2 regions of the Streptomyces coelicoflavus genome follow, and region 1 is predicted to be linked to the other one. Evidence: predicted binding sites of a transcription regulator. Region 1 holds the regulator's gene; the other holds the start of a gene.
The links. Region 1 encodes HrcA, which represses chaperone genes, less so after heat shock. Its sites were predicted from a motif close to TTNGCACTCNGNNNNNCNGAGTGCNAA; they were not measured.
Positions count from the first base shown of each region.

Region 2: a site for HrcA is predicted at 2,524-2,550, ahead of groES (co-chaperone GroES). Genes of this name have one in related genera too.

Region 1 is NZ_CP108218.1:5,636,752-5,651,870, reverse strand. It holds gene OHA99_RS25140 (XRE family transcriptional regulator) at 1-7, shown strand, start outside; gene OHA99_RS25135 (class I SAM-dependent methyltransferase) at 97-996, shown strand; gene OHA99_RS25130 (S41 family peptidase) at 1,095-4,298, opposite strand; gene OHA99_RS25125 (hypothetical protein) at 4,365-4,853, opposite strand; gene OHA99_RS25120 (hypothetical protein) at 4,953-5,330, shown strand; gene OHA99_RS25115 (16S rRNA (uracil(1498)-N(3))-methyltransferase) at 5,460-6,209, opposite strand; gene OHA99_RS25110 (nitronate monooxygenase) at 6,206-7,300, opposite strand; gene dnaJ (molecular chaperone DnaJ) at 7,537-8,673, opposite strand; gene hrcA (heat-inducible transcriptional repressor HrcA) at 8,674-9,690, opposite strand; gene OHA99_RS25095 (MBL fold metallo-hydrolase) at 9,856-10,599, shown strand; gene OHA99_RS25090 (DUF3097 domain-containing protein) at 10,634-11,446, shown strand; gene hemW (radical SAM family heme chaperone HemW) at 11,573-12,805, opposite strand; gene OHA99_RS25080 (SpoIIE family protein phosphatase) at 12,918-15,119, opposite strand, start outside.
Region 2 is NZ_CP108218.1:3,307,185-3,322,303, reverse strand. It holds gene OHA99_RS14515 (THUMP-like domain-containing protein) at 1-530, opposite strand, end outside; gene OHA99_RS14510 (polysaccharide deacetylase family protein) at 621-1,589, shown strand; gene OHA99_RS14505 (polysaccharide deacetylase family protein) at 1,586-2,332, shown strand; gene groES (co-chaperone GroES) at 2,697-3,005, shown strand; gene groL (chaperonin GroEL) at 3,150-4,775, shown strand; gene OHA99_RS14490 (hypothetical protein) at 4,967-6,235, opposite strand; gene OHA99_RS14485 (hypothetical protein) at 7,933-8,382, opposite strand; gene OHA99_RS14480 (alpha/beta hydrolase) at 8,478-9,263, opposite strand; gene OHA99_RS14475 (hypothetical protein) at 9,200-10,324, opposite strand; gene OHA99_RS14470 (hypothetical protein) at 10,331-10,597, opposite strand; gene OHA99_RS14465 (hypothetical protein) at 11,226-11,654, opposite strand; gene OHA99_RS14460 (SDR family oxidoreductase) at 11,749-12,522, opposite strand; gene OHA99_RS14455 (MOSC domain-containing protein) at 12,607-13,275, opposite strand; gene OHA99_RS14450 (LysR family transcriptional regulator) at 13,371-14,285, shown strand; gene OHA99_RS14445 (WhiB family transcriptional regulator) at 14,332-14,670, opposite strand; gene OHA99_RS14440 (response regulator transcription factor) at 15,052-15,119, shown strand, end outside.

The DNA of each region.
Region 1 (15,119 bases):
CCGGTGAGTTGCGTGGCGGGCAGCGCACCACGCGACCTTCTTGCCTTTCACGCAAGCGGCCACGCGTTTCGCGCATGACCTGCTTACGGTGGCGCCATGACCCGAGCGCACCAGCACACCCCCCACCACGCCGACGACGTACGCCGCCCCGAGCACGGCCACGGCAGCCCCCATCACCACGAGCACGGTGACACCGGCCAGGCGGAGATCCTCGATCTGGACGCCGAGGTGCTCTCCGAGCACATCGCGTCCATCACCGCCTGGCTGCCGCTGAAGAGCGAGCCCCGCCGGATCGTGGATCTGGGCTGCGGCACCGGCGCGGGCACCTTCGCGCTTCTCGACCGCTTCCCCGACGCGCACGTCACCGCCGTCGACACCTCGGCCGGACACCTCCAGCTCCTGCGCGAGAAGGCGTGCGCCCGCGGCGCCGAGGGGCGCGTACGGACCGTGCAGGCCGACCTCGACAGCGACCACTGGCCCGACCTCGGCAGGCCGGACCTGGTGTGGGCCTCGGCCTCGATGCACCACATGTCCGACCCCGGCCGCACCCTCGGACACGTCCGCGAACTGCTCGCGCCAGGGGGCCTGTTCGCCGTCGTCGAGCTCGCGGGCTTCCCCCGTTTCCTGCCCGCCGACGCCCCCGAGGGCCGGCCGGGCCTCGAGGAGCGCGCCCATGCCGCGACGGACAGCTTCCACGCCGAGCATGTTCCGCACCGCGGCGCCGACTGGGGGCCGATGCTGACGGCCGCCGGTTTCACCGTCGAGGACGAGCGCACCGTCACCGTCGACATCGAGGGCGCGCGCAGCGAGGCGGTCGGCCGCTACGCGCACGGCAGCCTGCGGCGCATCCGCGACGTGGCCGCCCCCGCCCTCGACGCCGAGGACCTCGCCGCGCTCGACGGGCTCCTGGACCCGGACGGCCCGGACAGCCTGCTGCGCCGCGAGGATCTCGCCGTACGCACCGAACGCACCGTCTGGGCCGCCCGCCGCGCCTGACCCGGCGGACCCGACCCGCCGGGCCCCACCCGGCGGGCCCCATCCGGCGGGCTCACCGGGTCGGGCCGGTGCGGCCAGGGCGAGAGCCAGGGCTACGGCTAGGGCAGGCTCGGCGGTGTCTTCGCCGGAGTCTCCTCCAGTGCGGCCAGCGCCAGCGTGATCGCCTCGTCCAGCTGGGGATCGCGGCCCGCCGCGTGGTCCTGGGGGCGCTGCGGCACCTCGACGTCCGGATCGACGCCGTGGTTCTCCACGCCCCAGCCGTAGCCCTCCAGCCAGAACGCGTACTTCGGCTGGGTGATCAGCGTGCCGTCGACCAGCCGGTAGCGGCTGTCGATGCCGATGACGCCGCCCCAGGTGCGGACGCCGACGACCGGGCCGATGCCGAGTGCCTTGATCGCGGCGTTGACGATGTCGCCGTCGGAGCCGGAGAACTCGTTGGCGACCGCGACGACCGGCCCGCGGGGCGCGTCCTGCGGGTAACTGGTCGGCCGCATGCCGCGCGGCAGGTCCCAGCCGACGATGCGCCGGGCCAGCTTCTCCACGACCAGCTGGGAGGTGTGGCCGCCGCGGTTCTCGCGGACGTCGACGACCAGGCCCTCCCGGGCCACCTCGACGCGCAGGTCGCGGTGGATCTGGGCCCAGCCCGGCGCCTGCATGTCCGGGACGTGCAGGTAGCCGAGCCGGCCGCCGGACTTCTCGTGCACGTAGGCGCGGCGGTCGGCGACCCAGGCGTGGTAGCGCAGCGGCTCCTCGTCGGCGAGCGGGACGACGACGGCGTGCCGCACCTCGCCGCCGCCGGACGGGGAGACGGTCAGCTCGACCGGCTTGCCGGCCGTGCCGACGAGCAGCGGGCCCGGACCGGTGACGGGGTCCACGGCCTGTCCCGCCACCGCGACGATCGCGTCCCCGGCGCGCACCGCGACCCCGGGTGCGGCGAGCGGGGAGCGGGCGTCGGGGTCGGAGGTCTCGGACGGCAGAACACGGTCGATGCGCCAGGCGCCGTCCTCGTGGCGGGAGAGGTCGGCGCCGAGCAGGCCCTGCCGGGCGCCGGAGCCGTGGCCGCCGCGCGGGGTGACGTAGGCGTGCGAGGTGCCCAGTTCGCCGTGCACCTCCCACAGGAGGTCGACCAGGTCGTCGTGGGTGGCGACGCGGTCCAGGACGGGCCGGTAGCGGTCGAGGACGCCGTCCCAGTCGACGCCGTTCATGTCGGCCCGCCAGTAGTGGTCGCGCATGATGCGGCCGGTCTCGTCGAACATCTGCCGCCACTCGGCGGCCGGTTCGACGGTCTGCCGGACCCGGCCCAGGTCGACACTGATGTTGGTGTCGCTGTCCTCGTCGCCGGAGGCCCGCCGGTCGCTGGGGACGACCTTGAGCCGGCCGTCGGTCCACAGCAGCACCCGCTTGCCGTCGCCGCTGACCTCGAAGTGGTCGGCGTCGCCGCCGAGGTGCTCGACGCGCTGCTGGGCGAGGTCGTACCGCTCCAGCTCGGTGTTGGGGTCGGGGTCCTCGGGGTTGGCGCGGGAGGCGCCGAGGACGCCGGTGAGCGGGTGGCGCAGCCACAGGACGCCGTCCTTGGCGGCGCGCAGCCGGGAGTAGCGGGCGGCCTCGACCGGGAAGGGCACGATGCGGTCGGCGAGGCCCTCGATGTCGATGCGGGTGGTGGGGGTGCCCTCGCTGTCGGGGGTCTCCTCGCGGTCCGGGGTCTCGAAGGGCCGGCCGTGGCGCTGCGGGCCGAAGGGCGAGGGCGTGGTCGCGGCGAGGGTGATCAGGTAGGGCCGGGCGCCCTCGACGAAGGCCAGGTCGAAGACGTGCTCGTCGTAGACCGGGTCGAAGGAGCGGGTGGAGAGGAAGGCGAGGTGCTTGCCGTCCAGGGTGAAGGCGGGCGAGTAGTCCTTGAAGCGCAGCGGGGTCGCCTCGCTCACCGACAGGTCGGTGGTGTTGGCGAGCTTGAGCTGGCGCAGCGGCTCCGGGCCGGGGTGGGACCAGGCGAGCCAGGAGGAGTCGGGCGAGAAGACCAGGCCTGAGGCGTCGCCGTCCTCGCTGCGGTCGACCTCGCGGACCTCGCCGCTCTCCCGCTCGACGAGCAGGACCCGCCCGTCGTGCGAGGCGACGGCGACGCGGCTGCCGTCGGGGGCCACGGCGAGGTGCAGCACCCGGCCGAGCTGCCCGGCGGCCAGGCGCCGTGCGGTGGCGCCGGGGGCGAGCCCGGTGGCGGGCGCGAACTCCAGGGCGTCGTCGCCCTCGGCGTCCGTCACCCACACCACCCACTCCTCGCCGTCGGCGCGGAAGGTGCGCGGCAGCCGGGTGCGCACGCCCGGGGTGACCGCGAGGGCGCGGGCGGGTCCGGAGCGGTGGGTGACCCAGTGCACGCCGCCGCGTACGGCGACGGCGCTGCCCCGCCCGGTGTGGTCGGGGGAGGCCGAACCGAACCAGCGGGCGGCGTTGACCGGGTAGGACTGGAGGTCGACCCGGGCGCCGCCGAGCCGGATGTCGAGCCGTCGGGGCTCGGCGCCGTCGAGGTCGTCCAGCGTCCACAGTTCACCGGCACAGGAGTAGACGACGCGGGTGCCGTCGGTCGCGGCGTGCCGGGCGTAGAAACCGTCGAGTGGTGTGTGCCGGCGCAGGTCGGAGCCGTCGGCGAGGGAGGAGTAGAGGGCACCGGTGCCCTCGTGGTCGGAGAGGAAGGCGATGCGGTCGCCGACCCAGAAGGGGTACTCGATGTTGCCGTCGAGGCCGTCGTGCAGGCGCACGAACTCGCCGTCGTCCTCGGCGTCGATCCACAGCTTGCCGGCCGTGCCGCCCCGGTAGCGCTTCCACCAGGCGGCCTCGCGGCCCATCGGCGCGGACAGCAGCACGGTGTGCGGGCCCTGGGCGACGTCACCGACGGGCCCGTACGGCAGGGTGGCGGCCGGTCCGCCGTCGAGCGGGACGGCGCGGGCCCAGCTGCGGCGCAGGCTGGCCTGGCCGTAGGTGCTCAGGGCGAGGACGCGGCCGTCGGGGGTCCAGCCGCGTACCTGGGTCCTGATGCTGCCCCAGTGGGTGAGGCGCTTGGCGGGGCCGCCTTCGACGGGCGCGACGTGCACCTCGGGTGCGCCGTCGCGGGTGGAGGTCCAGGCGACCGTGGTGCCGTCGGGCGAGATGCGCGGGTGGTTCACCGGTACGTTGTCGGCGCTGACCCGCCAGGCACGGCCGCCGTCGAGCGGGGCGAGCCACACGTCGTCCTCGGCGGTGAAGGCGACCAACTCGCCGTGCGGGTGCGGAAAGCGGAGGTAGGCAGGCGCTGCGGGCTGAGTCACCCCCATACCCTATGCAGGGGCGCGGCCCGCCGACAGAGGTTTGGATCACTTCACGGCCGTGGGCCCGTCCGCCTACTTGCCCTCGACCGGCCCGCAGTGCGGGTCGTCCGGGCACCAGATCGTCCGGGTGACGGTCACGGTGGGCCCGGGCCGGTCCGGCGAGGGCCGGTTGGCGGGCGGGGCGCTGGTGGCGTCGCAGTTGCCCAGCCCCTGCACCCGGAACCACTCCTTGCCGTCCACCTTCGCGGTCAGGTTCCCGCGCACGCAGGCGCCGTCGACGACCTTGGTCACCTTGCCGTCGACGGTGATGTCCTTGCCGTCGTCCGTCCGGCCCTCGCAGTGCACGGAGGCGACCGCGTTCTCGCTCGCCGGGGCGGTGGTGCCCTTGTCGCCGTAGGAAGCGGTGCAGGTGAGCCAGCGCACCTCCGCCTTCTGCCGTTGCAGTTCGCGGGTCACCGTCTGGTCGGTGGTGTACGCCACCGTCGCGGAGCCGAGTCCGCCCGGTTCGCACGCCACGGCCCCGCCGACGGCGACGGCCGCACCGACGACCACCGGAGCCATGCGCCGAATCCGCCTCATTTCCCACATGAAGGGCAGCGTCCCACCGTCCGGGGGCCGGAGGTAGGGCGCATACGGCCACTCCTCACTACCGTGGGCGCCATGGGCAACGACCGCAGGCAGCGCCGGCTCGTCGTGGACGAACGCACCACCTGGCTGTGGAGTCACCGGCAGAAACGGGGGCGCGACGGCGTCTGGCGGGACGCACTGACGCTCTACCGGGACGGGGTCCGCGTCCGGTTCGTCCTTCTCGCGGGCGCGCCCGACTCCGGCCGGTACACCTCGGAGGGCGACTACTGGTACGAGGGCTGCGTGGCGGACGGCCGCGGCAACCTGCTCAACCTGCGCGAACCCGGTGTCGTACGGGCGTTGGTCGAGGAGGCCGGGCGGCGGGGGCTGCTGCCCGGGCCCAGGGGCCGGCCGGTGGAGCTGGACGGCTGGGAGCTGTTCCCCGCCGTGGTCGCCGCCACCGACGGCTGACCGGGGCCGTCACAGAACCGGACCCGGCGCCGTCACAGAACCGGACCCGGGGCCGTCACAGGACCGGACCCGGCACCGTCGCAGGACCGGACCCGGCACCCGTCAGAGGCCCGTCGGCTTTCGGCGCCGTCAGGACCAGCGGCCCGTACGGGTCAGGAGTACGGCGGTCGCGGCGGTGCCCGCGGTGGAGGTGCGCAGGACGCTGCGGCCCAGGCGGTAGGGGCTCGCACCGGCCTCGGCGAAGAGCGCCAACTCCTCCGGGGACACGCCCCCTTCGGGGCCCACGACCAGCACGATGTCGCCGGTGGCGGGGAGTTCGGCGGCGGACAGGGGCGCGTCGCCGCTCTCGTGGAGTACGGCGGCGAAGTCGGCCTCGGCCAGAAGTGAGGCAACCTGCTTGCTCGTCGCCGCGTCCGCGACGTCGGGGAAGCGGACCCGGCGGGACTGCTTGCCGGCCTCCCGGGCCGTCGCCCGCCACTTGCCGAGCGCCTTCAGGCCGCGCTCGCCCTTCCACTGCGTGATGCACCGGGACGCCGCCCAGGGCACGACCGCGTCGACGCCGACCTCGGTCATCGTCTCGACGGCCAGCTCACCGCGGTCGCCCTTGGGCAGGGCCTGCACGACGGTGATACGGGGCTGCTCGGCGGGCTCCTCGCGCACCCCGCCCGGGACGGTGACGACCAGGCGGTCCTTGCCCTCGGCTGCCTTCACGACGCCCTCGGCCCAGTGGCCGCGTCCGTCGGTGAGGACCACGTCCTCGCCCGTCCGCAGCCGCTTCACGGAGACGGCGTGGCGTCCCTCGGGGCCGTCGAGGACGTACTCGCCCGCGGGCAGGTCCTGGGGCCGCAGGGAGTCGACCACGAACACCGGTGCCGTCATCGGCCGCCGCCTCCCGCCTGGTAGCCCGTCAACCCCGACAACGCTGTCCCGGCGGCGGCGAGTTCGGCCGCCAGCACCTCCACGAGCTGTCCGGCGGGCAGCTCCCGGGCCATCCGGTGACCCTGTCCCGCCCACAGCGCCAGGCCCTGCGCGTCGCCCGCCTTCGCCGCCGCCTTGCGCACCGGCGAGGTGAGGTGGTGCACCTCGGGGTAGGCGGCGGGGGCGTAGGGGCCGTGCTCGCGCAGGAAGCGGTTGACCAGGGCGCGGGCGGGGCGGCCGGAGAAGGCGCGGGTGAGTTCGGTGCGGACGAACAGCGGGTTGGTCAGCGCCTGCTTGTGCAGGTCGTGCGCGCCGGACTCGGGGGTGGCGAGGAAGGCGGTGCCGAGCTGGGCCGCGCTCGCGCCGGCCGCGAGGACCGCGGCGATCTGGCCGCCGCGCATGATGCCGCCGGCGGCGACGATCGGCAGGCCGACCGCCTCCCGGACCTGGGCGACCAGCGACAGCAGCCCGGTGCCCGAGCCGCCGGTCTCCGGGTTGTCCCGGTGGGTGCCCTGGTGCCCACCGGCCTCGGCGCCCTGCGCGATCACCGCGTCGGCGCCGGACTGCTCGACGGCCCGGGCCTCGTCCGCGGTGGTGGCGCTGACCAGGGCGAAGGTCCCCACGCGGTGCAGGGAGTCGACGACCTCACGGCTGGGCACGCCGAAGTGGAAGGACACCACCGGTACGGGGTTGTCGAGGAGTACGGCGAGCTTGGTGTCGTAGCCGTCGTCCCGGCCGCTGTCGGGGTCGCCCAGCTCCGTCTCGTACCAGGCGGCCTCGCCGGCCAGCTGGTGGGCGTAGACGTCGACGGCGGCGGGGTCGGCCGTCTCCGGCTGCGGGAGGAAGAGGTTGACGCCGAAGGGGCGGCTGGTCAGTCCCCGCAGATGCTTGATCTCCTGGTACATCCCGTCCGCGGTCTTGTACCCGGCGGCCAGGAAGCCCAGCCCGCCCGCCTCGCACACCGCGGCCGCGAGCTGCGGCACGGAGACGCCGCCCGCCATGGGCGCCTGCACGATCGGGTAGGGGAAGAGATCGGTCAGTGCGGAGGACATGACGGCATGTTGTCACGTCCTCCGCACAAGTCCGAATCCGGGCTTCCGTTGGCATACGCCAGGAGCATCCGCATCCCGGAGGGACCTCAGCGCCCGTTGAACGCGTCCTTCAGCCGCGAGAACAACCCCTGCTGCCCCGGCTGACTGTGCCTGCCCGGGGGCGACCCCCGGACCCCCGGCAGACCCCGGCCGCCGCCCGCACCCGCGCAGCAAACCGACGCCCGCCAAGCTCTCCGTCAGCGCCCGTTGAACGCGTCCTTCAGCCGCGAGAACAACCCTTGCTGCCCCGGCTGGAACTGCCCCGTCGGGCGTTCCTCGCCGCGGAGCTTGGCCAGCTCGCGCAGGAGGCGTTCCTGTTCGGGGTCGAGCTTGCCCGGGGTGGTGACCTCGACGTGGACGATGAGGTCGCCGCGGCCGCCGCCGCGCAGGTGGGTGACGCCCCGGCCGTGCTTCGGGATCGACTGGCCGGACTGGGTGCCCGGGCGGATGTCGACCTCCTCCATGCCGTCGAGGGTCTCCAGCGGCACCTTCGTGCCGAGGGCCGCCGCCGTCATCGGGATGGTGACCGTGCAGTGCAGGTCGTCGCCGCGCCGCTGGAAGGTCGAGTGGGGCAGCTCGTGGATCTCCACGTACAGGTCGCCGGCGGGACCGCCGCCGGGGCCGACCTCGCCCTCGCCCGCGAGCTGGATCCGGGTGCCGTTGTCGACACCGGCCGGGATCTTCACGGTCAGGGTGCGACGGGAGCGGACCCGGCCGTCGCCCGCGCACTCGGGGCACGGGGTGGGGACCACGGTGCCGAAGCCCTGGCACTGCGGGCAGGGCCGCGAGGTCATGACCTGGCCCAGGAAGGACCGGGTGACCTGCGAGACCTCGCCGCGGCCGCGGCACATGTCACACGTCTGGGCCGACGTGCCGGGCGCCGCGCCCTCGCCGTTGCAGGTGTTGCAGACGACCGCGGTGTCGACCTGGATGTCCTTGGTCGTGCCGAAGGCCGCCTCGTCCAGCTCGACCTCGATGCGGATCATCGCGTCCTGGCCCCGGCGGGTGCGCGAGCGCGGCCCGCGCTGCGACGCCGTACCGAAGAACGCGTCCATGATGTCCGAGAAGTTCCCGAAGCCGCCCGCGCCGAAGCCGCCGGCCCCGCCGCCGCCCGCCTGCGAGAGCGGGTCGCCGCCGAGGTCGTAGACCTGCTTCTTCTGCGGGTCCGACAGCACCTCGTAGGCGGCGTTGATCTCCTTGAACCGCTCCTGGGTCTTCGGATCGGGGTTGACGTCCGGGTGCAGCTCGCGGGCGAGCCTCCGGAACGCCTTCTTGATCTCGTCCTGGGAAGCGTCGCGGCGCACGCCGAGTACGGCGTAGTAGTCCGTGGCCACCTACGACTCCGCCAGGATCTGTCCGACGTACCGTGCCACTGCGCGTACCGCTCCCATCGTTCCCGGGTAATCCATGCGGGTCGGTCCGACCACGCCGAGCTTGGCAACCGCCTCGCCGCCCGAACCGTAGCCGACCGACACGACGGACGTTGAGTTGAGTCCCTCGTGGGCGTTCTCGTGACCGATTCGGACGGTCACGCCCGGATCCTTCGCCTCGCCGAGCAGCTTGAGGAGCACGACCTGCTCCTCAAGGGCTTCCAGCACCGGCCGGATCACCAAGGGGAAGTCGTGCCCGAAGCGGGTCAGATTGGCGGTGCCGCCGATCATCAGCCGCTCCTCGTTCTCCTCGACCAGCGTCTCCAGGAGAGTGGAGAGCACGGTGGAGACCGTACCGCGATCCTCGGCCTCGAAGGGCTCCGCCAGATCTTCCACCAGAGCCGGCACATCCGTGAAACGGCGCCCCGCGACCCGGCTGTTGAGCCGCGCCCGCAGATCGGCCAGCGACGCCTCGCCGAACGGCGCCGGGCAGTCGACCATCCGCTGCTCGACCCGGCCGGTGTCCGTGATCAGCACGAGCATCAGGCGCGCGGGCGCGAGCGAGAGCAGCTCCACGTGCCGCACCGTCGAGCGGGTCAGCGACGGGTACTGCACGACGGCGACCTGCCGGGTCAGCTGCGCGAGCAGCCGCACCGTGCGGGCCACGACGTCGTCGAGGTCGACGGCGCCCTCCAGGAAGTTCTGGATGGCACGCCGCTCGGGCGCGGTCATCGGCTTGACGCCGGCCAGCTTGTCGACGAAGAGCCGGTAGCCCTTGTCGGTCGGGATGCGCCCGGCACTGGTGTGCGGCTGGGCGATGAAACCCTCGTCCTCCAGGGCCGCCATGTCGTTGCGCACGGTGGCCGGGGAGACGCCGAGGTTGTGCCGCTCGGTGAGAGCCTTGGAGCCGACCGGTTCCTCGGTGCCGACGTAGTCCTGGACGATGGCGCGCAGCACCTGAAGCCTGCGTTCACTGAGCACTCGCGCACACCTCCAGCTTCGTCCGCCCGTTTCGGCCTGTCTGGCCCGCCTTGACCTGTCTGCCCTGGCACTCACGGCTCGCGAGTGCCAGACTTCCCCGGCCCAGTGTACGGCCGTGGGGTACGCCCCCGGCAAGGCCGTGACGATGCCGTTAGCGTCGTCGCCGTGACGGTGACTTGGGAAGAGCTGGGCTGGGAGCGGCTGGCGGAGGGTGTGAGGCGGTGCCGGCTGCCGGGCTGGGACTGCACGACGGGGCTGGTGCTCGGCTCGGACGCGGCGCTGATGGTGGACGCGGGGTCGAGCCTGGCGGAGGGCGCCCGGTTGCGGGAGGCGGTGCGGCGGCTCGCCGGGCGGCGTGTGACACATCTCGCGCTGACCCACCCGCATTTCGACCACGTCTTCGGCGCGGCGGCGTTCACGGACGCGGAGGTGTACGGCGCGCACGGCGCGACGGGCGCGGGTGCGCTGTTCGCGCCGGGCGGACAGGGGCGGGAGGCGCTGCGCGCGGACGCGGTGGCGGAGGGGCTGGACGCCGGGGCGGCGCGGGAGGCGGCCGAGGCGCTCTCCCCTGTCCGGCACGAAGTCCGGGGCGAGCACCCGCTCGACCTGGGCGGTGGACGGCAGGTCCTGCTGGCCGACGTGGGCCCGGGGCACACCGGGCACGACCTGGCGGTGCTGGTGCCGGGCTCCCCGGATGTCCTGTTCTGCGGCGACCTGGTCGAGGAGTCCGGCGAGCCGCAGGCGGGCCCCGACGCCGTACCGGCGCGCTGGCCTGCCGCACTGGACCGGCTGCTGGAGCTGGGCGGTTCGGACGCGCTGTACGTCCCCGGTCACGGAGCGGTGGTGGACGCGGCGTTCGTCCGGGCCCAACGGGACGCGCTGGCCGCCCGGTTCGGCGTGTCGCGCTGATCAAGGCGCGGGCGTTTCTCGTATCGTCGGCAGAATGCGCCAGTACTCCGCCGACCTGACCCCTCCGTGGAAGAAACCGCAGCCCGTCCCCGAGGTGCCGGCCGATCCCGGCCTGGTGGTGGAGGAGCCCGGCACCGGGTTCTGCGGCGCGGTGATCCGCTGCGAGGCGGGCACGGTGACCCTGGAGGACCGCTTCGGCAAGCACCGCGTCTTCCCGCTGGAACCGCGCGGCTTCCTGTTGGAGGGGCGGGTGGTGACGCTGGTGCGGCCGTCGTCGTCCTCCGGTCCGGCACGCTCCGCCCCCTCCCGTACGGCGTCCGGTTCGGTCGCCGTCCCCGGCGCACGGGCGCGGGTGGCGCGCGCCGGGCGCATCTACGTCGAGGGGCGGCACGACGCCGAGCTGGTCGAGAAGGTCTGGGGCGACGACCTGCGCATCGAGGGCGTCGTCGTGGAGTACCTGGGCGGCGTGGACGACCTCCCGTCGATCGTCGCCGACTTCGCCCCCGGCCCCGACGCACGGCTGGGCGTCCTGGTGGACCATCTGGTGCCGGGTTCGAAGGAGTGGCGCATCGCGGAGGCGGTGACGAGCGAGCACGCGCTGGTCGTGGGCCACCCGTACATCGACATCTGGGAGGCCGTGAAGCCGGCGTCGGTCGGCATCGACGCCTGGCCCCGGGTGCCGCGCGGTCAGGACTGGAAGACGGGGGTCTGCCGGGCCCTGGGCTGGCCGTCGGAGAACACGGGCGCGGTGTGGCAGGCGATCCTGGCGCGGGTGAGCTCGTACAAGGACCTGGAGCCGGAGCTGCTGGGGCGGGTGGAGGAGCTGATCGATTTCGTGACGGCGTAGGACCCCGGCTCTTCTCAGCCGGGACGCCGCTCTTCTCAGCCCCTCCGGCGTTTGAGGAGCGGGGGTCCGGGGGCAGCGCCCCCGGGGTCGGGACGGGAAGGGGCGGCGGGGCGAGAAGAAACCCCGTCAGTCCACCAGGTCCCGCACCACCGCGTCCGCCAGCAGTCGCCCGCGCAGCGTCAGCACCGCACTCCCCGCCTCGTACGGCCCTTCCTCCAGCAGCCCCTCCGACAGCGCCCGCCGCGACGCCGCGAGCCCCGCTTCCCGCAGCAGCGACAGCGGGACGCCCTCCCGCAGCCGCAGCTCCAGCAGGATGCGCTCCACCCGCCGGTCCTCGTCCGTGAGGACCTCGCGCCCCGCGCCCGGCGACTTCCCCGCCGCCAGTGCGCCCGCGTAGGCCCCGGGATGCTTCACGTTCCACCACCGCACGCCCCCCACGTGGGAGTGCGCGCCCGGTCCCGCGCCCCACCAGTCGGCGCCCCGCCAGTACAGCTCGTTGTGCAGGCAGCGCCCGGCGTCGGAGGTGGCCCAGTTGGAGACCTCGTACCAGTCGTAGCCCGCCGCGGACAGGGTCTCCTCCGCGATCAGGTACCGGTCGGCGTGCACGTCGTCGTCGGTCATGGGGACCTCGCCGCGCCGGATGCGCCGGGCGAGCTGGGTGCCCTCCTCGACGATCAGGGCGTACGCCGAGACGTGGTCGGGTCCGGCGCCGAGCGCGGCGTCCAGGGAGGCGCGCCAGTCGTCGTCGGACTCGCCGGGGGTGCCGTAGATCAGGTCGAGGTTGACGTGGTCGAAGCCGGCCGCGCGGGCCTCGGCGACGCAGGCCTCGGGGCGGCCGGGGGTGTGGGTGCGGTCCAGGATCTTCAGGACGTGCTGCTTGGCGCTCTGCATGCCGAAGGAGATCCGGTTGAAGCCGCCCTCGCGGAGGGTCGCGAGGTACGCCGGGTCGACCGACTCCGGGTTGGCCTCCGTCGTGATCTCCGCGTCCGGCGCCAGGCCGAACTCGTCGCGGATCGCCCCCAGCATCCGCACCAGGTCACCGGCGGCCAGCAGGGTGGGCGTACCGCCGCCGACGAAGACCGTGCGCACCTCGCGGGGGTCGTCGCCGAGCACCTTGCGGGCCAGGCGGACCTCGTCGACGAGCGTGTCGGCGTAGTTGTCGCGGGAGGCGAGGACGCCGCCGGTGCCGCGCAGCTCGGTCGCGGTGTAGGTGTTGAAGTCGCAGTAGCCGCAGCGGGTCGCGCAGTACGGCACGTGCAGGTAGAAACCGAGGGGGCGGTCGGCGGCCCCGGCGAGCGCGGACGCGGGCAGGGCACCGTCGGCGGGGACGGGCTCGCCGTCGGGGAGTGCGGAGGGCATGCCTTCCATTGTCCCGCACCCGGCCGGATCCCCCGTCCGGCGCAGTCCCCGGCCCGACCGGTCCCCTGCCCCGGCCGAATCCCCGAGCCGGCCTGAAGCCGCGCCCGCCCGCTCACTGCGCCTGGAGCACCAGCAGGGCCAGGTCGTCCTCCGGGGGCCGGGGCCCGAACTCGTGCACCAGCCGCCGGATCCGCTCGGCGACCAGCTCGGCGTCCAGGCCCGTGCAGCCGGCCAGTGCCTCGGCGAGCCCGTCGTCGTCGTCGAACTGGCGGGAGCCGCTGCGCCGCTCCGTGACCCCGTCCGTGACGCACAGCAGGGTGTCGCCGGACCGCAGCTCGAAGGTCTCGCTGACGTACGTCGCGTCCTCGACGACGCCGAGCAGGGTCTGCGGGCACGCGACGGCGGACACCGTGCCGTCGGGCCCGAGGAGCAGCGGCAGCGGGTGTCCGGCGGACGCGAGGGTGCAGCGGACGCCGCCGTCGAAGGGGACCAGCTCGCCGTAGAGCAGGGAGAGGAACCGGGTCTGCGGTCCGTCGCCCGGGGCAACCGGTGGGCCTCCGGCGGCGACCAGGGCGCGGGCGGCGGCGTCGGCGGCCTCGGTGGCGTCGTCGAGGAGGAGCTGGTTGAGGCGGTCGAGGACGTCGGGGACGCCGTACTGCTCGCGGGCCAGCAGCCGCAGCCAGGGCCGGGCGAGCCCGATGACGACGGCGGCCTCGGGGCCCTTGCCCTGGACGTCGCCCACGGCGAAGCACCAGCGGCCGTCGCCGGCCGGGAAGAGGTCGTAGAAGTCGCCGCTGGGGCCGCCCTTGTCGCGCGGTTCGTAGACGAGGGCGCTGCGCACGCCGGGGATCTCCGCGACGGCGCCGGGCAGCAGGCCGCGCTGGAGCACGGCGCTGATGGTGGCCTGCCGGGCGTACTGGCGGGCGGCGCCGATGGCCAGCGCCACCCGGCGGCTGAGATCCTCGACCAGCCCGGTGATCTCGTCGGGGAAGCCGGGGAAGCCACTGGCGTCACAGGTGTCCGGGCCGGCCGGGCTGCCTTGGGCGCTCGGGTCGCCCGGGTCGCCCTGGGCTCCCAAGGCATCCCCGGTGCCCTGGGTGCCCGGGACGCCCGCTGGGTCGGCCCGTCCGATGACCAGGGTGCCCAGTGGCCGGCCGCCGGCGACCAGGCGGTAGGCGAGCGCGGTGCCGTGCGTGCCGAGTGCCTCGCCGGGCCAGGGGTGGCCGACGGGGCCCGAGCGCCACGGGTCGCGCGGGCGGGGCGGCTCCTTTTCCAGGGCCGCGCGCAGTTCGTCGAGGTGCCCCTCGCCCGCGTGCCACACGCGGGCCAGCCGGGCGCCGACGGACGCCCCGGAGTCGTCGCTCCAGGCGCCCCGGCCCAGGGTCTCGTCCTCCAGCCACACCCCGCACCAGTCGGCGAGCCGGGGCACGATCAGCTGGCCGGTGAGCGAGGCCACCAGGTCCTCGTCGAGCTGCCCGGCCAGGAGGTCGGAGGCCTCGGCGAGGAAGGACAGGGCGCCGCGGCCCAGCCACTCCCGGTCGCGGGAGCGGCGCCGGCCGGGCCTTCCGGGCAGCGCACCGGACGCGCCGTCCGGGCCGCCGGGGGCTCCCGGCTCCGGCTCCGCCGTGCCCGTGGACGGCGTTCCCCGACGCCCTGCGGCGCAGGCCTCGGCCCGCTCCGCGCTCCCGGCCGGCTCGACCGCCTCCACGCCCGGCCGGACGGCCGCGCCCTCGCCGACCCCACCATCGGCACCGGCCCCCGCACCGCCACCGCTGCCCACACCGGCACCGGCCCCCGCACCGCCACCGCTGCCCACACCGTCGGCGGGCTCCGTGCCGGGGGCCGGCAGCCGCGCCCACACCGTCTTGGTGCCCGGGCGGTAGGTGATGCCCCAGGACTCCGCGAGCGCGGCGACGAGCCGCAGGCCGCGCCCGTACTCGGCGGGCTCGTGCGGTGTCTCGTGGTCGCCGCCCCTCGGAGCACGGGAGGGGTGCCGGTCCGCGACCTCGACGACGAGGGTGCCGGTCGCCTCCGCCCGCAGGCCCACCTCGACGTCGGTGCCGGCGTGCACGACGGCGTTGGTGACCAGCTCACTGACGACGACCAGGGCGTCGGCGACGAGGTGCTCGGTCAGGCGCTCCGTGCCGGGCAGGCCGAGCGCGGACCAGTCGGCGAGCGCGTCGCGCGCCATCGCGCGGGCGGCGCCCGGCGCCAGGGAACTGCCGAGCAGGGTCACGCGCGCCCGCGCGCACTCCTCGAAGCCCTCGCCGAAGCCCTCGCCGAAGGAGCCGCCGCCAGAGCCCTCGGCCGATGC
Region 2 (15,119 bases), 2.3 Mb from region 1:
TTGGAGGAACGCCGGGCGGGGTCGACGAACACGGCGTCGTACCCGGCCGTGTCCACCTCCGTCACGTCGGCCTCGCGCACCTCGATCAGGTCGGCGAGCCCGAGCGCCTCGGCGTTGGCGCGGGCCGCCGCGGCGGTGACCGGGTCGTGGTCGACGGCGAGGACCCGGATCCCGGCGCGGGCGAACGCGATCGCGTCGCCGCCGATCCCGCAGCACAGGTCGGCGACGGACCGCACCCCGAGCGCCCGGAGGCTTTCCGCCCGGTACGCCGCCACACTCGCCCGCGTCGACTGCTCCACCCCGTTCGGAGTGAAGAACATCCGCCCGGCGTCCTCGGCCCCGAACTTCGCCACCGCCCGCTGCCGCAGCCGGGCCTGCCCCAGCGCCGCCGACACCAGCCCGGCGGGATGCGCGCGCCGCAGCCGGGTGGCGACCGCCAACTCCCGGGCGGGGTCGGTGTCGCGCACCTCGTCGAGGAGCGCGCGGCCTTCGGGGGTGAGCAGGGCGAGGAGGGAGTCCAGGTCGTTCACCGACTCATTGTGGGCCAGTCGGTGGACGGTGTGCCTCCGGCGCGGTGTCGGGCCGGGTTCGGCGGTCGGGGACTGCGAGGATCCGGCACCATGCGAGAAGTCGTACAAAATGACAAAAGTCGGGTGTCGCGTCGCGCGTCACGTCGCGTGTCCCGGGCACCTCGTCCCGCACTCCGCCGGCGCGCGGTGACCGCGACCGCCGTCCTGGCCGTCGCCGCCCTCGCCGGCGGCTGTGCGCAGGGCGACGGCCACGGGGAGGGGGGCGCCGCCGGCCGGCAGGGCCCGGAGGCCGCCGAGGCCCGCGCGGCCGGCGCCGCGGCCGAGGCGCGCGAGGCGCGGGCCGCCCTGGCCGCCGCCGCCAAGCGCTGGGACCTGAAGAAGGTCCCGCTGACGGCCCCCGCGCCCCCCGAGAAGAAGCCGGAGATCAAGGCCCGCGAGGGCTTCGAGGTCGACGGCCAGGAGGAGGACGGCCTCCCGCCGGTCTTCACCACGGTCCCCACCAAGGAGAAGGTCGTCTTCCTCACCATCGACGACGGTGCCGAGAAGGACCCGGCGTTCCTGAAGATGATGAGCGAGCTGAAGATCCCGTACACCGTCTTCCTCGCCGACGAGGAGATCAAGGACGACTACGGCTACTTCAAGAAGATGCAGGCCCGCGGCGTCACCCTCAACAACCACACCCTGAGCCACCCCTACCTCCCCGGCCTCTCCTACGAGGACCAGAAGCGGGAGATCTGCGGCATGCAGGACGTGATGGAGAAGCACTACGGCAAGCGCCCCACCCTCTTCCGACCGCCGTACGGCAACTACAACCGCGACACCCTGCGCGCCGCCAAGTCCTGCGGGATCGAGTACGCCCCGATCTGGAGCGAGGAGGTGTACGTCGACCACTGGGAGTACCGCGAGTGGGACCAGGACCTGCACCCCGGTGACATCGTCCTGACCCACTTCCGGGGCGAGAACGACTGGGACGGCACCATGACCGACATGGTCCGCCGCTTCCTGGACCGGATCACCGCCGACGGATACGCGGTGGCCCGCCTGGAGGACTACCTGTGAGGCGAGGGCGGTCCCGCCCGGCCGCCGCCCCGGCCGCCCTCCTGCTCCCGCTGCTCCTGCTGCTCCCGCTCACCGCCTGCGACCGGCTCGCCGCCGCCCCCGCCGAGCACGCGGCGGCGGCCGGGGACCCCGCCCAGGACGCCGACCGGGGCCGTCGGCTGCCGCCCGTCGTGGACCACGTCCGCACCGACGACCCCGTCGTCTTCCTCACCTACGACGACAGCGCCGAGCGCGACCCCGCCCTCACCGGTCTGATCCGCGAACGCCGGCTCCCGGTCACCCTGTTCCTCACCGACACCGTCGCCGGACCGGCGTACGGCGACCTCGCCCGGCTGCGCCCGTTCGGCGCGAGCCTGCAGAACCACACCCTCGACCACCGCTCCCTGCGCGGCCTGCCCTACGCCGGCCAGCGCGCCGAGATCTGCGGCCAGCAGACCAAGCTCAGGTCCCGCTTCGGCGTCCGCGCCCACCTCTTCCGCCCGCCGCACGGCACGTACGACACCACGACCCTGCGCGCCGCCGCCGACTGCGGCATCACCGCCCTGGTCCTGTGGCGCGCCACCCTCGACGCCGCGGGCGACCTCACCTACACCCGCGGCGACCACCGCCTCCACCCCGGCGACGTCATCGCCGTGGACCCGGACCACCCGACGGCCACGAACCTGACGGCCCGCACGGAACGTTTGCTGGACACGATCGAGGAGCAGGGGCTGAGGGTGGGCAACTTGGAGGACTACGTCTGACTTCTTGCCGCAGACCCGTGACCTCTCGACGCCGGTCGGCATCATCCGGCCCGTCCGGCGCTCGAGGACAAGGCCCGTTCAGGGCCGATGCGGGGGCCCGGGGGCGGCAGCCCCCAGCGACGCCCACACCCACGCAGGGTGCCTCCACAAACCGGCGTTCACCCGAAAACCCCGCCGACGCGCCGCCGGCATTGGCACTCCGCTTGACCGAGTGCTAATCGCAGTCATAGTCTCGGGTCTGGCACTCCCCACTGGAGAGTGCCAACTACGCGACGGGCAGGTCCGGCACCCGCGACGACGGATCCACCTGGTCGCCACCTCAGACAGTTAACCCCGTGAGATCTCCGAAGGGGGAGGTCGGATCGTGACGACCACCAGCTCCAAGGTTGCCATCAAGCCGCTCGAGGACCGCATTGTGGTCCAGCCGCTCGACGCCGAGCAGACCACGGCTTCGGGCCTGGTCATTCCGGACACCGCCAAGGAGAAGCCCCAGGAGGGCGTCGTCCTGGCCGTCGGCCCGGGCCGCTTCGAGGACGGCAACCGCCTTCCGCTCGACGTCAGCGTCGGCGACGTCGTGCTCTACAGCAAGTACGGCGGCACCGAGGTGAAGTACAACGGCGAGGAGTACCTCGTCCTCTCGGCCCGCGACGTGCTCGCGATCGTCGAGAAGTAGAAGCAGCTCTCAAGTAGCTCTTCACTTCACCGAAGCACCTTGCTTTCCAGCTGCGCCCCTGGCTCCCGCGACCATAAAAAGCCGGGCGTCGGGGGCGCAGTTGCCGTATAACCCCAAGATTTCCGGAAGAGGGCTCACGCTCCCATGGCGAAGATCCTGAAGTTCGACGAGGACGCCCGTCGCGCCCTCGAGCGCGGCGTCAACAAGCTCGCCGACACCGTGAAGGTGACGATCGGCCCCAAGGGCCGCAACGTCGTCATCGACAAGAAGTTCGGCGCCCCCACCATCACCAACGACGGCGTCACCATCGCCCGCGAGGTCGAGGTCGAGGACCCGTACGAGAACCTCGGCGCCCAGCTGGTGAAGGAGGTGGCGACCAAGACCAACGACATCGCGGGTGACGGCACCACCACCGCCACCGTGCTCGCCCAGGCGCTCGTGCGCGAGGGCCTGAAGAACGTCGCCGCGGGTGCCTCCCCGGCGCTGCTGAAGAAGGGCATCGACGCGGCCGTCGCCGCCGTGTCGGAAGACCTTCTCGCCACCGCCCGCCCGATCGACGAGAAGTCCGACATCGCCGCCGTGGCCGCGCTGTCCGCCCAGGACCAGCAGGTCGGCGAGCTGATCGCCGAGGCGATGGACAAGGTCGGCAAGGACGGTGTCATCACCGTCGAGGAGTCCAACACCTTCGGTCTGGAGCTGGACTTCACCGAGGGCATGGCCTTCGACAAGGGCTACCTGTCGCCGTACTTCGTGACGGACCAGGAGCGCATGGAGGCCGTCCTCGACGACCCATACATCCTGATCAACCAGGGCAAGATCTCCTCCATCGCGGACCTGCTGCCGCTGCTGGAGAAGGTCATCCAGGCCAACGCCTCCAAGCCGCTGCTGATCATCGCCGAGGACCTGGAGGGCGAGGCGCTCTCCACCCTCGTCGTCAACAAGATCCGCGGCACCTTCAACGCGGTGGCCGTCAAGGCCCCCGGCTTCGGCGACCGCCGCAAGGCGATGCTGCAGGACATGGCCGTCCTCACCGGCGCCACGGTCATCTCCGAGGAGGTCGGCCTCAAGCTCGACCAGGTCGGCCTCGAGGTGCTCGGCACCGCCCGCCGCATCACCGTCACCAAGGACGACACCACGATCGTCGACGGTGCCGGCAAGCGCGACGAGGTCCAGGGCCGCATCGCCCAGATCAAGGCCGAGATCGAGAACACGGACTCCGACTGGGACCGCGAGAAGCTCCAGGAGCGCCTCGCGAAGCTGGCCGGCGGCGTGTGCGTGATCAAGGTCGGTGCCGCCACCGAGGTGGAGCTGAAGGAGCGCAAGCACCGTCTGGAGGACGCCATCTCCGCGACCCGCGCCGCGGTCGAGGAGGGCATCGTCTCCGGTGGTGGCTCCGCGCTGGTCCACGCCGTCAAGGTGCTCGAGGGCAACCTCGGCAAGACCGGCGACGAGGCCACCGGTGTCGCGGTCGTCCGCCGCGCCGCCGTCGAGCCGCTGCGCTGGATCGCCGAGAACGCCGGCCTGGAGGGCTACGTCATCACCTCCAAGGTCGCCGAGCTCGACAAGGGCCAGGGCTTCAACGCCGCCACCGGCGAGTACGGCGACCTGGTCAAGGCCGGCGTCATCGACCCGGTGAAGGTCACCCGCTCCGCCCTGGAGAACGCCGCCTCCATCGCCTCCCTCCTGCTGACGACCGAGACCCTGGTCGTCGAGAAGAAGGAAGAGGAAGAGCCGGCCGCCGCGGGCCACGGCCACGGGCACGCCCACTGAGCGCTGCGCTGAGCTGAGCGAACGGTGCCCGGTCCCCTGCGGGGGGCCGGGCACCGTTGCTTTTGGGCGCCGTGCCGGGGGCGCGTCTGCCCTGTCGGGTTCGTAGCCGGGTGCGGCGCCGTTGTGGCTGGTCGCGCAGTTCCCCGCGCCCCTTGGGGGCGCTTGCCCTGACGTTGCTCAGTGACGAGCCGTCACAGCAGTCCGCTCAGCGGTAGTACGCGCTCGGCCAGCCGGCCCCGCAGCCGCCCGTCGGCGGCGTCCGCCTCCGCCGCGAGCCAGCCGGCGGCGACCAGCAGCCCCGCCTGCTCGGCGACGTCCTCGGGGCGCAGGCCGCAGAACTGGGCGACCTCGTCCAGCGCCAGACCGGCGTCCTCGTCGGCGCCTCCGAGACACCCGTCGGGACGGCTGTGGGCCGCGGTGTACACCGCGAGGAGCCTGGTGGCAGCCGCGGCCTTCTTCTTCCGCAGCTTCCGGTCGCCCACCACCTTCTGGGCCCACCCCGAGAGCCGCGCCCTGGTGACCTTGCCGAAGAAGAACGGGCGGGGCTGCGTGGGGATCAGCGTGGGCACCGTGACCTGGGTGGGCTCCTCGGGCCGGGACGTCAGCGCGTCGTCGGCGGTGACGTCCTCCGGCAGCAGCAGCCAGCCCACGTCGACGAGCTCCTGGAGCACCCGCTCGGCGTCGCCCTGCAACCAGCCGCCGAGGTCCTGCCCGGTGACGTTCCCGGTACCGGCGCGAGCGGCCCGCAGGGTGATCATCAGCACCGCGAGCCGGGCCTCGGCCTCGGGGCGGGGGGAGCCGACCCGTACGTGCTCGAGCACATTGCGGAGATGGACGCCCTGGCCCCGGGTCAGCAGCCGCTCGACCACCGGCCCCTCACCGTCCAGCAGGATGCCGCGCCGGTGGGCGTCCATCTCGCGGGTCGTCCGCGCCGCCGTCGCGGCCCGGTCCGCCTCCTCCCGCAGGGACGCGTCGCCGGTGACGTCGGCCCACGAGGCGAAGGCGCGGGCCTTGCGGTCGTGGAGTTCAGCGAGGACGGCGAGGTCCGGCTCGGGCCGCCGCTGGTAGGCGCGGAACGCGTCCCCGAGCTCGGTCAGCTCCACACGCAGCGCGTCGGGCTGGAGGTCGTCCGGCACGATCCGCTGCGCGACCTTCGCCCATCGTCCCGCCTTCCGAGCCTTCCGGGACTTGGCAGGGACGCCACCGGGCCCGGGACGCGGGGCGGGCCGGGCGAGCGGGACGGAGGCGGCCCCGGATTCGGCGACCCCGACGGCACCGGGACCGCCGGAGATCGATACCGCCGACGGAGCCCCACTCCCACCGCCCGGAGCGTCGGAGAACATCACCGTCCCCCCGCCGGTCACCGCCCCCAGGCCCCGGCCCGCCTTCACCCTGCCCGTACGCTCCCCGTCGGCGCCGTCGACGAACAGTCCGCCTCCGTCACCAGTGCCCGCGTTCACGTGATGCCGCCCTCTCCCTCGCCGAAACCTGCGACCTCCCGCCCGCTGCGGGCGCAGCCACCCGACGCTAAGTCGCAGCGGTCCCTCGCCAGGGGCAGACGGGGATAGACCACACGTTCGGGTGACGCCCCCGCCCAGGATCCGGAACTGGGCCATCCGGGTGACGTGCGCCCTGAGATCCGTGCCGTGCCGGTGAATTCAGAAGAACACCACTTCGCCCGCGCCGCCCTGCGCCACTACGAGGACTCCGCCTTCCTGACGGACGGAGCGCGGCTGCCGAACGCCGAGCTGCGCCGGTGCGACGCGCTCGGTGGTGATCGTCTCCGCAGGCCCCACGGGGTGGCTGCGCCTTCACCCGGGCCAAGCGGCAGCTCAAGGACGAGGGATTCGTGCACGAACGGCGGCTCCAGGGGGCCGGTGGGCTCTGGGTCACCCAACAGCTCGTCTCCAACGTGCCCTTGAGCGAGGCCAAAGCGCTCTAGCTGCTCGCCCAGATGGGAGAGCTGCCAGGTCAGGAGGCGAACGGCGTCGGAGGAGAGCCGGGAATGCCGGATGAGGTCGTGCGAGAACTGGGTGAAGGCGCGCGGGGGCGCGATAAAGTGCGGGCTGCGTTGAGTGAAGAAAGCTTTCGCTGACGGGCGTTCACTCACACGAGGCAACTTGCCCGCTCAAGGCCCATATCGACGGTGTTGACCGGGCGGTAGGGTGCGCGGGGCGTCCCGACAGCGGTGAAGGCAGAGGTTGCGGCGGCTCGGTATCAATCGCGCTTTCTCAATCAGCTTCTTCCCGAACTCCCGCTGCATGAAGGAGTTGGCAGTGATCTGCCCCGTGAACCCCCTGTCCCGATAATCGCCCCCGCCTAAACTGGTACACCGACCTTGGGCATGTGCCGAGAGGCCCTTCAAGGGCTCGTCAGCAGGGCACCGGAGGGTTGGTCCGAGCTCAGGTACGCCTACAGGTCCACGGTCGGGTTCAGCAACTCGGCCCTCGAATTCACCATGCGCGACGGCAGCAAGGAGGCCGGGACGGCGCTGGTAGCGGTCGGAGTGGTCGGAGCAGTCGGGCGCGGCTTGACCAGGACCACCTCCTTGCAAGGCGTCTCGCTGCCGCCGTCGGCTGTACCTCCACCTGGGCCCAGCGCCGCTCGGTGGTCAGCACACAGACCGTGACACCCAACCTCAAGTCGTGATGACGGGCTGAGACTGCGAGCCTCGTTGAAAACGCTCAGTGAGGGAAGGTCAGAGCTTGAGCACTCCCCGCCAAGTCCAACCAGCGTCCAGCACTGTGTCTCGCAAGGGATCCGTCACCTCACGCGTATCGAAGCGAAACACCTCGATCCTGTGGCGGCGTCCCTCGGAGTCGAGCTGAGACTCCCATTGCCGATAGACTGCTGGCGCGTTGCCGCGTCCGTACTGTCGTGATGAGCATTTGAGTTCTGACGGTTACACCCGCCCTGGGGACTTCACACTCTGCAACCAAGTCGGCCTTTTCTCTTGGTGAGGCTTTCCGTGCACGGAATGGCATATTGGCGTTGCTAAGCGTCAACAGTGCATGGATGACATCGGTTGCGGGAAGCGGGTTTACGCTGCCCTGAGGGCGCTTGGTGCCAGTCGGTTTGTCGAAGAAATCCATCAGTTTGCCTGAAGCGCTCTCATCCAGGGCCGCCACGTCGAAGGTGAGGATGGCGTGTATCCCATTCAGAGGGGTGCCTCGCTCGACCAGAACGTCGACTCCACATTTGGGGAGGGTAGCTCCTTCTTCGAGTAATCAGGGCCGCTCGGCTTACTGGTCGGCTGCGAAACTTCGGACTTCTCCACGCAGGGAGTCGTGATGCTCAGGTGCGCCTGGCCATTTGGCGCGATCAGGGCCTCCAGTTGAAATCCGTCCTGCGTCTTGAAGTGGGCAGCCAGTCCGTTAGGACTCGTCGCCACGAGGCTGTAGCCCTTACTTTTCCAGTGACGCTCCAGAACACCGAGGAAGCTGCCACGCCGTTCGGTCGAAATGATGGTCATCACTGCACGGTCGCGATCCACGTAACAGTCGCCCGGCATGGAGTATCGATGAGTCCATTGCACGGGAGGTTTGATGGCTGCAAAGGTCTCGTCCAAAATCCTGTCTGCCTTGTCTGCAGCCTCCTGAAGATTCATCTTCGGTTGCCCTTCTGCGGTTGAGGATGGAGAACCCGTCGTCCCGCATCCGGCAAGTAGTAGCGCCAGCAATGAAGTCGATGCACGCGCTCTTCTCATCGGGGCGTCTCCCTTATGACGTATTCTGAATGCCCTGCCACGATGGCGGCAATATTTTGCGCGGAGACCTTGTCCTTCCCTTCTTCTGGGTTGAAATAGTTACTGTGGGCCTCGATGTCGAGTGACGAATTCCATATTTGAGGAAAAGAGGGTTGTATCAACTCGGGTCCGGGAAGAGTCTGAAATCTGTTGGCGCCGAATGCCTTGCTTGCCGGGTCTTTGCCGAACCAGATGTCGTCGTCACCCTGGTCGGCAACTTCACCTGCGATATACGCTCCGCCTGGGCCTCCCCCGAAGAAGCCTGCGGTCCCGGCCAAAGCTTCGTTTTTAGAAGGGAGCTTTGTGACGATGTCATTCTCTGCTGCACCAACCCAGACATGATTCTTCCCCACACCCAGTTCCTCTGCTCTGTCAACACCGACGCCAGGGCTTCCGACGAGAATGACATCGTCGGCACCAGGGATTCCTCCCGCCTCCTGCGTTGCGGCTCCAACCAAACGAGAACCGTAGGAGTGCCCAATGGCGGTCACGTGGGCGTCGTGGTTCATGTTGGTTGCGGAAATCCCGTCCATGAAGCTGTTGTAGGCGGGGGCGCCGCGCTCGGCGTCGGATGTGGTCATCACATCGAGCGATTGAGGAGCATCATACCCAAGCCATACGATCGCGGATGATGAACCATCAAATTTCTGAGCACCCGCAGCTGTATAGAAGGCGCGCTTCACTGTGCCGTCGGCGAACTCGGAGTCGAGTTTGGTTCCCAATCCCGGCACATATGCTGCCACATTCCTAGATGTGTCAGGATTCCCGTAGGCCACGATGGCCCTGCCGTTTCCCTCGAGCCCAACTCCGAGGAGGTACATGGGCGGCACGCTGGGTTTCCCCAGCTTCTCCTGTATCTTCTCCAGGCCTCCCAACTTGGCCTGTGATACCTCATCGTGTCGACCCTCGAGTGACGCGATGAGCAGCGGCAGGTTTTCACGGTTCGCCTCGTCGCGCACGAGAGATGGAATGCCGTCGAGGTTGCCGATGACCTCAGGGAAAGCGATCTTGTATTCTTCACGCTGTTCGTCGCTGAGGCTGTCCCACCACTCTTTTCGGTCTGCGGGGGACTTGTCCAGAGGGACGGTGTCCGAAGGTATTCACGCGCGGCCGTGCTGACAGCACCGACGTCGGATGCCACGTCCGCCCAGGTCTTCGTGTTGACGCTGAGGCCTGGCGCAGCCTTGAGTTTGCCCAACCCCTCGCTGTACCGCTCGTCGATCTCCGTGGCTTCGCGCAGGGCGTGGGCGATGCGGTCGGCGATTTCCTGGGCCTTGGCGTGGTGCGGGTTGCCGTGGTGGATGTCGATGCCGCTGGTTCTCGCGTCCGGTGAGTACAGCCCATTGGGGCCGGGGCCGTACAGCGCCCTGTTGTTCGGACTCAGCATGCCGTTGTTGCCGACTGCCGTGCCGCCGGGGACCTCGCCTCCGGTCGCCTTGTTCTCGCCGCCTGCCGGAAAGGTGACGTCGCCTTCCGGGCTGACCGGGTATCCCAGAGCCGCCGCATCGTCCAGCGCTTCGATCAGCCGGCGCCGAGGTGAGACGATCTCGGCGGAGAAGCCGTTGAGTGCCCCGCTGACCAGGCCGCACTCGACCTGGGTGTAGTGGAAATTCTCCGCGAGCTTCTTCAGCTGCTTCTGCGCCGCGTCAGCGGCCTTCCCTTCATTGGCCGCGTCCATGGTGTTGCTGATCTGCTTGCCGATGCGATCCGCGGCTGCGTCGGCCGCGTCGCTCACCGCACGGTATCCGTCTGCGGCCTCCGCGTACTCGGCCGGCTTGAGCGTCTTGAGTGCTTTCAGGTCCATGCCGGATCACCGACCGCTGCCCTGAGCGGCAGTCGCCGTTTCGGAGCCGGTACTCAGCGCGGCGATCTCCGCCTTGATCGCCTCGTCGGTCCTCAGCTGGTCGTTGCCTGTCTTCTCCAGCACACCGGCGAGCCCGTCACACCACTCGTCGATGTCCTTCACTCGACGCGTCCACGAGTCGAACACACCCCGCTGCGCCGCGGCGGTCAGAAACGCGGACCCCTTGTCGAGGCCGGTCTGGGCGTCCTCCAGCTTCGTCAACGCCTTGCCCATGTCGGTCCGCAGCTCGCCGAGCCCCTCCCCGGCCTTGGACTACGCAGCCTTGTCCGACCTCAACCTGCCCGACGGGGGTCCATAGACCGGACCCGTGCTCGTAGCGCCCCGGTCGGCCGGCAACTGATTGAGCTGCATGTGCGCGGACTGCCGTTCAGCCGCCGCAGCCTTGAGCTGCTCCCACTCCTCCCACGCCATGCGTGGCCCCTCCCCGACTTCCTGGACCCCCCACCGGCCGAACGTGCCTGTTCACCAGCGGTGTTGTGTGGACGAAGTGAACGCTAATGTGCCGTCACCACCGACCCCACCCGTATCCGGCATCAAGAGGCCTGAGTAGCCGTACTCAGACTGGAACAAGCCGCGAACTGGCCGGATCGGTCCTTCTCCGTGCCGCCCCCGCACACGTTGAGGGACCGGGGCGCGCGACGAGCCGGATTCGGTGCACCAGGGCTACCGGCGCGCGGGCATGGCTCAGACCGAGGCAGGCGTACGGGACAGGGCAGTGCGCAGTGCGAAGACGCCGAGCAGACCGCCCGACGCGAACCGCTTGGGCCGTCATGACACGTGGCCGGGCAGCCAGGAACCCGGAGATCGTAGTCCCGCAGCTACGACAGCCGGACCGGAGCGCTCAGGCGAGTACTCGCTCGGGGAACGACCGGCGGGCGATCAGCGGCAGCTGACCCCTCGGTCCCGAGATCCGCAACTGCCGTCCCTGCGGCGCCGAAACCTTCACGGTCGAGGCGGCGCTGTTGGTGAGCGGGAGCAGACGGGACAGCTCGTCCCGGGCGATTCCCGTCACTACTTCGTTGCCGCAGACCAGAACGGCGAAGACCAGGGGTGCCGCCTCGGACCGGATCCTCTGCTTGTCCTCGCCCGAGAACGTGAAGAAGTAGTCCCCCGGCCCCCTGCCGTCGTTGTACTTGATGAACAGGTGACGGTCGTGGTTCACGACGTAGTGCCCGTACTTGACGCTGGCTCGATTGAGCGCGGTGAACATCTCCGAGCCCGCGATCGCCACCAGCGCAGCACCGTGCATGAAGTCCTTGTGATCAATCATTGCGCCACCCCCGCAGCCGATATTGGACGGTGCACGGACACCGAGCCGTCGATTCGGTCGGGCGAGGACCTCACCAGGCATGGCCCCTACTGCCCTACTGCGGCCCGTACTTCCGCCCCGTCCGTGACGTGATGCCGCCCAGCAGACCCCGCGGCACCAGCTTCGCCGCGCCCATCAGGGTCTTGTAGCGGGGGTCGGGGATCGACAGGGACCTGCCGCGGGAGAGGTCCGCGAGGGCCGCGGCGACGACCTTGTCCGCGTCGAGCCACATCCAGTTCGGGATGTTGTCCGTGCCCATGCCGGCGCGCTGGTGGAACTCGGTGCGCACGAAGCCGGGGGCGAGGGCCATCAGGCGTACGCCGCTGCCGGCCAGGTCCTTCGCCACGCCCTGGGTGAACTGCACGACCCACGCCTTGGAGGCGCCGTAGGTGCCGCGCGGGACGAAGGCGGCGACCGAGGCCACGTTGACGACGCCGCCGCGGCCGCGCTCCCGCATGCCCGCCACCGCCGCCGAGGTCAGCCGCAGCACCGCCTCGCAGTGCACCTTGAGCATGGTCAGCTCGTCGGCCATGGAGACGTCGAGGAAACGGCCCTTGTTGCCGAAACCGGCATTGTTGATCAGCAGGTCGACGGGGTTCCTGGGGTCCGACAGCCGGGCGGCCACCGCGTCGATGCCGGCGTCAGTCGACAGGTCGGCCGTCAGCACCTCCGCCTCGATGCCGTGCCGGTCGTGCAGTTCGGTGGCCTGCTCGCGCAGCCGCTTGGTGTCGCGGGCCACCAGCACCAGGTCGTGTCCGTCGGCCGCCAGCCGACGTGCGAACGCCGCCCCGAGGCCCGCCGTCGATCCCGTAATCAATGCCGTTGTCATGGCGCAAGGTTAGGGTGCGCGATCACCGGTGCGGACCGGGCACGTCCGCTTCACTCGGCCGTCGTACCCGGCAACGTACGTCCGTCAGGCGCCGTACTCCGCCACGTACTTCCGCGCCGTCGCGAGCGCCTCCGGATGCAGCGCCTCGCTCGCCGCGAGCAGCCGGGGGAGCAGCTCGCGCTGGGTCGTCACGGCGCGGAACTGCACGGCCACCGTCACCTCGTGGGAGGGGCGGTGCACGATCCGCACCGGGTCGCCCGCGCGGATCTCACCGGGCTCGAGGACGCGGAAGTAGGCGCCCGGCGCACCCTTCTCCATGAAGCGCTTCACCCAGCGCGGCTCACCCATGTGGCCCTGGAAGGTGCGGCACGGGATGCGTCCGGACGTCACCTCGAGGAGCAGCTCCGGGCCGACCCGCCAGCGCTCGCCGATCAGGGCGCCGGTGAGGTCCAGGCCCGTGGTGGTGAGGTTCTCCCCGAACGCGCCGTTCGGCAGCTCGCGGCCCAGTTCGCGGCCCCAGGCGTCCATGTCCTCGCGCGCCATCGCGTACACCGCCTGGTCGGTGCCGCCGTGGTGCCGTGTGTCGCAGACGGCGTCGCCGGCCAGGCCGCTCGCCCCGGTGCCCTTGGAGCCGGGCGCCGCCACCCGGACGGGACCGTCGGCCGGGCGCTTGTCGATGCCGGTGACGCCCTCGGGCTGGTCCGTGTACGGCACCGCCGTCGCGCGTCCCAGGTTGACGGACAGGAGCCTCATGGCGGGAAGGTGCATGCGAGAACGGTAGGTCATCGCGGTCAAAGCGTCGACGCGTTATTGGGCGTTCGGTCAAAGGGTCGCTTATCCTCGGGGATGTGATCGAGGCTCGTCATCTCCGTGTACTGCGCGCCGTGGCATCGACCGGTTCCTTCTCCGCCGCGGGGCGCGAGCTGGGCTGCACCCAGCCCGCCGTCAGCCAGCAGATGAAGGCCCTGGAGGCATCCGTCGGCACCCCTCTGCTCGTGCGCACGGGGCGTGAGATGCGGCTGACCCAGGCCGGAGAGGCACTGGTGCGGCACGCCGCCGGGATCATCGCCGGGCTCACGGCGGCCGAGGAGGAGGTCGCCGCGATCGCCGGGCTGCGCGCCGGACGGGTCCGGCTGGTCTCCTTCCCCAGCGGCAGCTCCACCCTGGTACCGACCGCCCTGGCCGCGCTGCGCGCCGCGCACCCCGGCACCCGGGTCTCCCTGGAGGAGGCCGAGCCGCCGAACTCCGTCGAGTTGCTGCGCGAGGGCGACTGCGACGTGGCGCTCGCCTTCCGCTACGAGGGAGCGGCCGGCGCGGAGGAGTGGGACGACCTCGTCGTACGGCCGCTGCTGACCGACCGGCTGGTGGCGCTGGTCCCCGAGGCGCACCGGCTCGCCCGTACGGAAGGGGCCGTGGGCATCGGTGAGCTGGCCCGGGAGTCCTGGATCGCGGGCTGCCCGCGCTGCCGCGGACAGCTGGTCGAGGTGTGCGAGGGGGCCGGTTTCTCCCCCCGCATCGACTTCGCCACCGACGACTACCCCGCGGTGGTCGGCCTGGTCGGCGCGGGTCTCGGCGTGGCCGTGCTGCCCCAGCTCGCCGTCGAGTCCGTACGGCCCCGGGGCGTGCGGACGGTCACGCTGGAGCCGGCCGTGCGGCGGGAGATCGTCGCGCTCACGCTGCCCGACCTGGCGCAGGTGCCGGCGGTGACGGCCACCCTGGACGAGCTGGCCCGGGCGGGGGCGCGCCAGTCGGCGACGCGCTGACCGCTTCGGGGGACCTTGCTTCGGGTTCTTCCAGAGAAACGTTCCTTCAGTGAGGTGCGGCCGTCTCCCCGCCGGCCGACGCCGAGGCCGTCGCCGCCACCAGGCGGTTGCGGGCCCGTCCCATGAGCTCTTCGCGCTCGTCCTCGGTCAGCCCGCCCCAGACGCCGTACGGCTCACGCACCGCCAGCGCGTGCGCCGCGCACTCGGCGCGGACCGGGCACCTCATGCAGACCTCCTTGGCCGAGTTCTCGCGAGCACTCCGTGCCGCACCGCGTTCGCCTTCCGGATGGAAGAAGAGTGAGCTGTCCACCCCTCGGCACGCAGCCAGGAGCTGCCAGTCCCACAGGTCCGCGTTCGGTCCGGGAAGGCGGGAGAAATCTGCCATTGCGTGACCCCTTGTAGCCGTTCTGGGTGGATACGGTGTCCACGACCGTACAACTACGATCTAAGGAGATGAAAATATGACTCATTGCGAATCTAGCCGCAGACACCAGCGAAGTGGAAGAAAAGCGGCTAAATGGGGCACCGGTTGTGATGAAACGGCGCGGGTCCCCCGCGCATGTCTGCTGCGTGGCCGCCCCCTCACGTAGAGTGCCGAAGACGACACACAGCCCCGTAACTCTTTCGAGTGACCATCGTTGAGAGTGCGGAGGCGGTTGAAGGAACAAGTGCTCGGGCGGGCGTCCGGGACGGTCGACCGCACAGGTGACGATTTCGTACCAGCCTGGAGGCTCAACGTGACGCGCAAGAGCTGCGGAGGACGGCCATGACTTCCGTCCTCGTCTGCGACGACTCCCCGCTTGCCCGAGAGGCGCTCCGCCGCGCGGTCGCGAC